DNA from 3 places in the Candidatus Pantoea communis genome. Region 1 is predicted to be linked to each of the others. Evidence: predicted binding sites of a transcription regulator. Region 1 holds the regulator's gene; each other region holds the start of a gene.

Region 1 (3,145 bases):
ACAACGGTCCCCAGAATACCTGGGCGCAGGCAAAACCACCGAGAAACAGACTGAGGCTGGCGCTGATGGTGCCCGGCGCGGTGGCGAAGTCACGCTGCATATCGCCAAAGGCAGGCAGATACATATCCGTAGCGAGGAAGCCGAGCATGCTGAGCACGGCAAGATAGGGCATAAATCCTTTTGACGACAACATAGTAATTCTCATTGGCAGATTGAACGTCGGGGAGTGTAAAAGAGTGCGTCATTCTTTGTGAAACGCTAATATTTGCGCAGTGCTATTAAAATTTTTGAAGGCAAAAGTATGTGGTCTGAGTATGCGCTGGAAGTAGTGGACGCCGTCGCGCGCAATGGCAGTTTCAGCGCAGCGGCGCAGGAATTACATCGCGTGCCCTCTGCCGTCAGCTATACGGTGCGTCAGCTGGAAACCTGGCTGGCCGTGCCGTTGTTTGAGCGTCAGCACCGTGAGGTGGTGTTAACCCCGGCGGGCGAGCATTTTGTGCGGGAGGGGCGATCTGTTATCAAAAAAATGCTGGCAACCCGCAGGCAGTGCCAGCAACTGGCGAATGGCTGGCGCGGACAGCTCAGTATTGCCGTGGATTGCATTGTAAAACCCCAGCGTACCCGACAACTGGTAAAGGATTTTTACCGTCATTTCCCGGATATGGAATTGATCATCAGCTACGAGGTATTTAACGGTGTATGGGATGCCTTAGCGGACGGGCGGGTCGATGTGGCGATTGGCGCCACCCAGGCGATCCCGGTGGGTGGACGTTTTGCCTTTCAGGATATGGGTGCTCTAAACTGGCGTTGTGTGGTCAGTCCTGATCATCCTCTGGCCGCGAGTGCCGATCTCAACGAAGAAGCGCTGCGTGCCTGGCCATCGCTGGTACTGGAAGATACCTCTCGCGCATTACCACGACGCATGACCTGGACATTGGATAATCAGCGGCGTTTAGTGGTGCCAGAGTGGGAAACAGGGATGGATTGTTTGCAGGCGGGATTGTGCGTGGGCATGGTGCCGGGCCACCTGGCGCGGCCATTATTGGATAGGGGGGCGTTGGTCGAGCTATCACTGCCGCAGCCGTTTCCGGAAAGTCCCTGCTGCGTCAGTTGGTCAGAACAGCGTGCGTCACCCGCGCTGGAGTGGTTACTCGCCTATCTTGGCGATGCTGAAACGCTGAACCACGAGTGGCTCAGCGAAAATCAGCTTTAACGGCGGTAATCACGGAATGGACCGTCCGCCACGGAGCGACGCTCAATCAGTGTAGGCTGGACCTCAATGGTTTGCGGCTCTTCGCGTTTGCTGGTGATGCGATCCAGCAGCATTTCCAGCGCTTTTTTGCCCAACTCCGCTTTCGGCTGGTGAACTGTGGTGAGCGCAGGGGTGAAGTAGCGCGCGTTGCGCACGTTATCATAGCCAATCACGGAGATGTCCTGCGGCACGCGCAGTCCCATCTCATCGGCGGCACAGATCGCGCCCATCGCCATGATATCGCCCCCGCAGAACACGGCGGTCGGACGCTGTTTCTGATTAAGGATCTGCTGCATCGCCTGATAACCCGATTCTGGCTCGAAGTCGCCCTGAACAACCCATTCCGGCCGCACGGTCACACCGCCTTCGCTCATCGCCTGCAGGAAGCCCGCATGGCGCCCGCCGCCGGTGTTGCGCTCCATTTGACCCGGAATCGCACCGATATCTCGGTGACCGCGCTCGATAAGGTAGCGTCCAGCCAGGTAACCCCCCTGGAAGGCGTTATCCTGTACGGTATCGGTGAAGTCGCCGCGAGAGGCGCCCCAGTCCATCACGACCATCGGAATGTTGCGGTTCTCTTCCAGCATCTGCAGCAAATCGTCAGGATACTCTGAGCACATGACTAACAGACCATCCACACGCTTTTGCGCCATCATCGACAGGTAAGCGCGCTGCTTTTGCAAATCGTTATGTGCGTTGCCCAGAATCAAGGTATAGCCGCGTTCGAAACAGTGGTTCTCAACCGCTTCGATAATTTCGGCAAAGTAGGGCGCTTCGCTGGAAGTGGCTAACAGTCCCAGCGTTTTGGTGTGATTCACCTTCAAACTACGCGCAACGGCGCTCGGCGAATAGTGCAGCTCTTTAATCGCTTCCCATACGGCGTTACGCGTTTCCTCTGCAACAAAACGCGTTTTGTTGATGACATGCGAAACGGTGGTGGTAGATACACCCGCGCGTTTCGCTACATCTTTAATTGTTGCCATGAAAAAGGTACTCCCCGGCTTATCGCAACTTACTGATAAGTATTTTGTTAAACGTTTGCGTCTGCGAAGGGTTTTATGCCCTAAAGGGGGGGGCAAATCTGCCGTTTCAGGCAGGGAAAATCACTTCAGCAGGCTGTAAATACAGCATGCGCAAAAATCAGTTGCGCAACGAAAGGCGGCGATTCTAGCAAGCCAGCGCGGATAAGACGAGATTTTTGCCCACCGCTGTGCGAAAATTGTTTTAACCCTAATAAATGTGTGACTAAGGAGTAGTGATGAGTACAGATTTAAAGCTGGCGCTAATGACCACGGTTGGCGCACTGTTGATGATTATTGCGTTTAGCTTCACCGCCATTCTTCATTAATTCAAAGCGCATCAATAAAAAAAGCCGGCACTGATTAAGCGTCCGGCTTTTTTTGTGGCGAGAGCCACAGGATGTTGCGCAACAATTAGCGAATAGTTTTTGGAGTCATCATACGGCGCGCACCGACATAGTGTTTCTGCCAGTAGTCTTCGCCCAATGCGCTAATCTGAATGTCTTTACCGGTGCGGGGTGACTGAATAAATTTACCGTTGCCGAGGTAAACGCCCACATGATCGGCAGTCCCGCGATTATTGATGCGGAAGAATACCAAATCCCCTTTCTCCAGCATCTCACGCTTAATGGGCGCGGCATCGTGCAGGTGATACATCTCATTCGCCGTGCGTGGGAATTTGTATTTGACGAGATCTTTATAGGCATACCAGACCAAACCACTGCAATCGAAACCGGTATGGGGTGAGGTGCCACCCCACTGGTAAGGCTTGCCCAGTTGTCCCATCAACTTCGTCATCGCGGTTTCGCGTGCCTTTTGGTAGCGCAGGCGGTGGGATTTGCTCATCTTGATGCCAGTGAGTCCCTGAACTTCA
Region 2 (3,145 bases), on a different contig from region 1:
CTGCGCCGTGTGGCGATTATCAAGATTGCGCAGCGCATCGGTATTCCGCTGGCCACTGTCAGCGACAGTTTGATGCATGTACCAGCCAACAAGCGTATGTCGACGCAGGAGTGGGATGCGCTGACGCAGCACTGGCGTGAAGAGCTGGATAAGCGTATCGAAACCCTGACGCGTCTGCGCAACGATTTGGACGGGTGTATTGGCTGTGGCTGCTTATCGATGCGCGATTGTCCACTGCGCAATCCCGGTGACCGTCTGGCACAGCAAGGTTCGGGGGCGGTGTTACTCGATCCTGAGCAAGACGAGCACAAAGGTTAATCCGCTATACTTGCCGGGAGACTTTGACCGGCAAGGAAAACCGCATGATTACCGTTCACCATCTGGAAAATTCCCGTTCGCATCGCGTGTTGTGGCTGCTGGAAGAGCTGTCGGTGCCGTATCAAATTAAACGTTATCAGCGCGAGGACACGCTGCTGGCGCCAGAGTCATTAAAGAAAACTCACCCGTTGGGGAAGTCGCCGGTGATTACCGATGGCAATCGGGTGATCGCCGAGTCAGGGGCGATTCTGGCATATCTGCAGCAGAAATATGACAGCGAGCATTTGTTCGCCATCACGGACGAGGATGAACAGATTCAGGCGCGTTACTGGCTGCATTACGCAGAAGGGTCGCTGATGCCATTGCTGGTGATGAAGCTGGTGTTTGGGCAACTCGGGAAGAAGCCGGTGCCGTGGATTTTACGTCCGGCAGGCGTGGCGTTGAGCAAAGGGATTCAGAAGGCCTGGTTGAACAAGCAGCTAAAACTGCACGGCGACGTGATTGAGCAGCATCTTAGCCAGCATCGTTATTTCGCCGGGTCACGGTTTAGCATCGCCGATGTGCAGATGAGTTTCCCGCTGCTGGCGTTGCAAGTGCGGGGATCGTTGAAAGAGATGCCGGCCACCGCACGCTGGCTGGAATCGATGCAGCAACGTGCTGCCTGGCAACGCGCGATTGAGCAGGGCGGGGCGATTACGTTTAGTTAGTTTGTCGCTGCAGTGCTGTGGGTTGGGTGCTGTGAGTTGGGTACTATAGGTTGAGTGCTGTGGGTTAGTCGTTGTGGGTTGGGTGCTGTGGATTATCGCTGTGAGTTGATTGCCATGCCCATCAAAGGCCCGCCCGATCGCAAAGGAATAACGCATCCATGCAGATCGGCCGCGCCGTCCATGGCGCGGACGCTTTGCTCTTCGGGCGGGCCTTTGCTGGGCCTCAAGTTGATCATCGCTTCAAGTTGCAGCAACCTCATACCTTTGGTGCCGTTGGTGAGAAAATTATGCGATGAATGGAATGGGTCGCGATTTTCCATACATTCATCACACGGACGCTTTGCTCTTCGGGCTGGCCTTTCTTGGGCTTCAAGTTGATCATCGCTTCAAGTTGCAGCAACCTCGTACTTCGGGTGCAGTTGGAGTGGAAAACTATGCGATAAATTGAAAAAACCAATATTTTCCAGCCAGTTCCGACCCCTTAAGTTTCGCCAAAAGCAGTGTAACCACATTGTTAACCCGCGCCAGTCTGCGCTTTATCCTGCCTGATAATCGATTAGTAGTTGAAAACCCCATAGCAAACGCCAGATAATCGTTTGCCTTTTTCCGTGTCCCCCTTTTACGACCTGGAATACGCGGCCACGTAAACGTTTGCCTCTTTTCTCTTTGAGAACCTTCACCAGGATGATGCGCAAACGCGGGCCGTGGGGCTCATTACATCTTAAAAAACGCAGAGGATTTACTATGTCTGGCGACTCACGCCCGGCCAGTGGAAAACTGGACGCCTGGTTCAACATCTCGGCACGCGGCAGCAGCGTGCGTCAGGAAATTTTGGCGGGGCTAACCACCTTTTTAGCCATGGTTTACTCCGTCATTGTCGTACCGGGTATGCTGGGTAAAGCCGGCTTCTCGCCGACTGCCGTGTTTGTAGCGACCTGCCTGGTCGCCAGCTTTGGTTCGATCATCATGGGATTGTGGGCCAACCTGCCCATGGCGATCGGCTGTGCGATTTCCCTGACCGCCTTCACCGCGTTTAGCCTGGTGCTGGGCCAGCACATTAGCGTCCCGGTTGCCCTTGGCGCGGTATTCCTGATGGGCTTGCTGTTCACGTTGATTTCGGTCACCGGGATTCGCGCCTGGATTTTGCGTAACCTGCCGATGGGCGTGGCGCACGGCACGGGAGTCGGTATTGGCTTGTTCCTGCTGCTGATTGCGGCCGATGGTATTGGCCTGGTTGTGAAGAACCCAGCGCCGGGCTTGCCGGTGGCACTCGGCCACTTCACCTCGTTCCCGGTGATTATGGCGCTGATCGGGCTGGCGGCCATCTTTGGTCTGGAAAAACGTCGTGTGCCAGGCGGAATTTTGCTGACCATCGTAGCGATTTCTGTGGTGGGTCTGATCTTTGATCCGGCTGTCACCTATCAGGGGCTATTCGCTATGCCGAGCCTGAAGGATGCCAACGGCCAATCCGCGATGTTTAGTCTCGATATCATGGGGGCGCTGCAACCGGTGGTGCTGCCAAGTGTGCTGGCGCTGGTGATGACCGCGGTATTTGATGCCACCGGCACCATTCGTGCAGTGGCGGGCCAGGCGAATCTGCTGGATAAAGACGGCCAGATCATTAACGGTGGCCGCGCGTTGACCACCGACTCCGTCAGCAGCCTGTTTGCCGGTTTAGTCGGTGCTTCGCCTGCGGCGGTGTATATCGAATCGGCAGCCGGAACGGCAGCGGGCGGTAAAACTGGCCTGACAGCGATTGTCGTCGGTCTGTTGTTCCTGTTAATTCTGTTTATGTCCCCGCTGGCCTATCTGGTTCCGGCCTACGCGACGGCGCCAGCGTTGATGTACGTTGGCCTGCTGATGCTGAGCAACGTGGCGAAGATTGACTTCAATGACTTTGTCGATGCGATGTCGGGTTTGGTCACTGCCGTGTTCATCGTCCTGACTTGCAACATCGTGACTGGCATCATGCTCGGCTTCGGCTCGTTGGTGATTGGCCGCCTCTTTGCGGGTGAATGGCGCAGGCTGAACGTGGGCACCGTGGTGATTGCTGTTGCACTGGTGGCCTTCTACGCGGGTGGCTGGGCCATCTGACTTTTGAACGCGCTTATTTCCAGATA
Region 3 (3,145 bases), on a different contig from region 1:
GTCGTGGATGAACAGAATCGGGTTGGCTTCGCCCAGCTGCCAGCAACGGTCGATCACTTCCTGGCAGCGACGTTCCATTTCCGGGTTGTCACGCTGGACAGATGCAAAATCCAGATCCGCATCAGACTGCCCAGAGGCCATTGAAGAGGCTGCTCCGCCACCGAGGCCAATGTTCATCGCGGGTCCGCCGAGCACGATCAGTTTCGCGCCGACGACGATCTCACCCTTCTGCACGTGGTCAGCACGGATGTTACCAATACCGCCCGCCAGCATGATCGGCTTATGGTAGCCACGCAGTTCTGAGCCATTATGGCTGTTCACGCGCTCTTCATAAGTACGGAAGTATCCGTTCAGTGCCGGACGGCCAAATTCGTTGTTGAACGCTGCGCCGCCCAGTGGGCCTTCAGTCATGATATCCAGCGCGGTAACAATACGCTCCGGCTTACCAAAATCTTCTTCCCACGGCTGTTCAAAACCCGGAATACGCAGGTTGGAAACGGAGAAACCGACCAGGCCCGCTTTCGGCTTCGCGCCACGTCCCGTTGCGCCTTCATCACGGATTTCACCACCGGAACCGGTCGCAGCACCTGGCCACGGCGAAATCGCGGTGGGGTGGTTATGGGTTTCCACCTTCATCAGGATATGCGCCTCTTCCTGATGGAAGGTGTATTCGCCCTTCTGCGCATCGGCGTAGAAGCGGCCCACTTTTGAACCTTCCATTACCGCGGCGTTGTCTTTATAAGCAGACAGAACGTGCTCAGGATTGTGTTCAAAGGTGTTTTTGATCATTTTAAACAGCGACTTCGGCTGTTTTTCACCGTCGATAATCCAGTCGGCGTTGAAGATTTTATGACGGCAGTGCTCTGAGTTTGCCTGAGCAAACATATAGAGCTCGATGTCGTTCGGATTGCGGCCCAGTTTGGTGAAGGCATTCAGCAAATAGTCGATTTCGTCATCGGCCAGTGCCAGGCCCAGCGTGGTGTTGGCCTGTTCCAGTGCAATGCGACCGGCACCCAGCACATCAACGCTTTTCAGCGGCTGTGGTTCATGGTGTGCGAACAACTGCTGCGCATCATTCAGGTCACCGAACACGGTCTCCATCATGCGGTCATGCAGCAGGCTAGCCAACTGTTGCCATTGCGCTTCCGTCAGCTGCGGCGCCTGCACATAGAAAGCCATACCGCGTTCGAGGCGGATAACCTGGGGCAGATCGCAGTTGTGCGCGATATCGGTGGCTTTTGATGACCACGGAGAAATGGTGCCGGGACGCGGCGTCACCAGTAACAGACGCCCTTGTGGCGCGTGCTCGGCGAGAGAAGGACCGTATTTCAGCAGACGTTGCAGGCGGGCATGTTCATCCGCACTGAGCGGTGCACTGACATCGGCAAAATGGACGTACTCGGCGTAAATATCACTCACTGGCAGGTGAGCGTCCTGAAAGCGGGTCAGCAGTTTGTTTACACGAAATGCCGACAGAGCGGGCGAACCACGCAGAATTTCCATCATCAAAGATCTCTCGTCTTCGAAGCGCCGGGCGACGCTTCATTGGGCGCAACAGGGGAAAACGGGCGGTATTATAGAGAAACAGCACGGGTTACGAAACCGTTTGCGCATAAAATCTGGCACTCAGCATTTGGCTGAATTTTGCACAATTCTTGCTATATAAGTTGCCCTGCTGCACTTTGTTGCGCAAAATGCCCCTCGCTCTGGGAGTAAAAACAACACAAATACTGCCTTTAAAAGACAGAGGCCTGTGAGCCATTACGAGACAACTATTTGAAACGCCTGAAAATAAACTATCTGTTTATCGGTCTGATCACCGTGCTACTTGCGCTGGCACTGTGGCCTTCCATCCCCTGGTACGGGGGCGGAAAAGACGCGTTATCACAGATTAAATCACGTGGAGTGCTGCGCATCAGTACCGTCAACTCCCCGCTGACTTACTACACCATCAATAATGCACCAGCCGGTATGGATTACGAGCTGGCGAAACGCTTCGCCGATTATCTTGGCGTCAAACTTGAGGTTACGGTGCGTCCGAACCTCGGCGATCTGTTTGACGATCTGGATGATGGTAAGGCGGATTTGCTCGCAGCTGGGCTGATCTACAACGGTGAACGCCTTGCCCACTATCAAAGTGGACCGAGCTACTACTCTGTTTCGCAGCAGTTGGTGTACCGCATTGATAAGCCACGGCCGAAGAATCTCGGCGATTTGAAAGGCCGCCTGATTGTGCAGTCCGGTTCGGCATATCTGTCAACTTTACGTTCCGCAAAAGCTGACAGCTATCCCGATCTCGATTGGGCGATTTCTACCGATCAGGGACAGAAAGCGCTGCTGGAAGCCGTCGCCGACGGCAAGCTGGATTACACCGTGGGCGATTCGGTCACCATCGGCTTATTGCAGCGCATCCATCCGCAGCTGGCCGTAGCATTCGACATCACCGATGAAGAACCGGTCACCTGGTATCTGCCACGCAATGATGATGACAGTCTGAATGCGGCAATGCTCGACTTCTACAGCCAGATGGGCGAAGAAGGCACAATGGCGCGCCTCGAAGAGAAGTATCTCGGTCACGTTGGCACTTTTGATTACGTGGATACCCGCACCTTCCTGCGCGCGATTGATAACACGTTGCCGGATATCAAACCGCTGTTTGAGAAATACGCGGCGAGCATGGACTGGCGTCTGCTGGCAGCCATCTCTTATCAGGAGTCGCACTGGAATCCGCAGGCGACCTCACCGACCGGCGTGCGTGGCATGATGATGTTGACGCGTAACACCGCTGACAGCCTTGATGTGAACGATCGCCTCGATCCTGAGCAGAGCATCCGCGGCGGCAGCGAATACCTGCAACGTATGATGGAGAAGGTGCCGGACACCATTCCTGATGATGAGCGCATCTGGTTTGCATTGGCGGCCTATAACATGGGCTATGCGCACATGCTGGATGCCCGCAAGCTGACGGCCAAACAAGGCGGTAATCCTGATAGCTGGGCCGATGTCAAACAGCGTCTGCCGATGCTGAGCCAGAAGCGTTATTACGCGCAAACCTCCTACGGTTACGCGCGCGGCCATGAAGCTTACAACTATGTCGAGAACATCCGTAAGTATCAGATCAGTCTGGTGGGATATCTGCAGGAGC

What was found. The regulator PurR, encoded in region 1, represses purine synthesis genes. The targets are predictions, from matches to a motif close to CANGCAAACGTTTGCNTG.
Region 2: a site for PurR is predicted at 1,666-1,683, ahead of F3J37_RS13710 (NCS2 family permease). Genes of this name have one in related genera too.
Region 3: a site for PurR is predicted at 1,596-1,613, ahead of purL (phosphoribosylformylglycinamidine synthase). Genes of this name have one in related genera too.

What each region holds. Positions count from the first base shown of each region.
Region 1 is NZ_VWXC01000001.1:472,310-475,454, reverse strand. It holds gene punC (purine nucleoside transporter PunC) at 1-193, opposite strand, end outside; gene punR (DNA-binding transcriptional activator PunR) at 302-1,213, shown strand; gene purR (HTH-type transcriptional repressor PurR) at 1,210-2,235, opposite strand; gene cydH (cytochrome bd-I oxidase subunit CydH) at 2,511-2,600, shown strand; gene F3J37_RS02465 (C40 family peptidase) at 2,686-3,145, opposite strand, start outside.
Region 2 is NZ_VWXC01000009.1:120,590-123,734, reverse strand. It holds gene soxR (redox-sensitive transcriptional activator SoxR) at 1-318, shown strand, start outside; gene F3J37_RS13720 (glutathione S-transferase family protein) at 363-1,025, shown strand; gene F3J37_RS13715 (hypothetical protein) at 1,118-1,345, opposite strand; gene F3J37_RS13710 (NCS2 family permease) at 1,770-3,119, shown strand.
Region 3 is NZ_VWXC01000024.1:63,897-67,041, reverse strand. It holds gene purL (phosphoribosylformylglycinamidine synthase) at 1-1,506, opposite strand, end outside; gene mltF (membrane-bound lytic murein transglycosylase MltF) at 1,777-3,145, shown strand, end outside.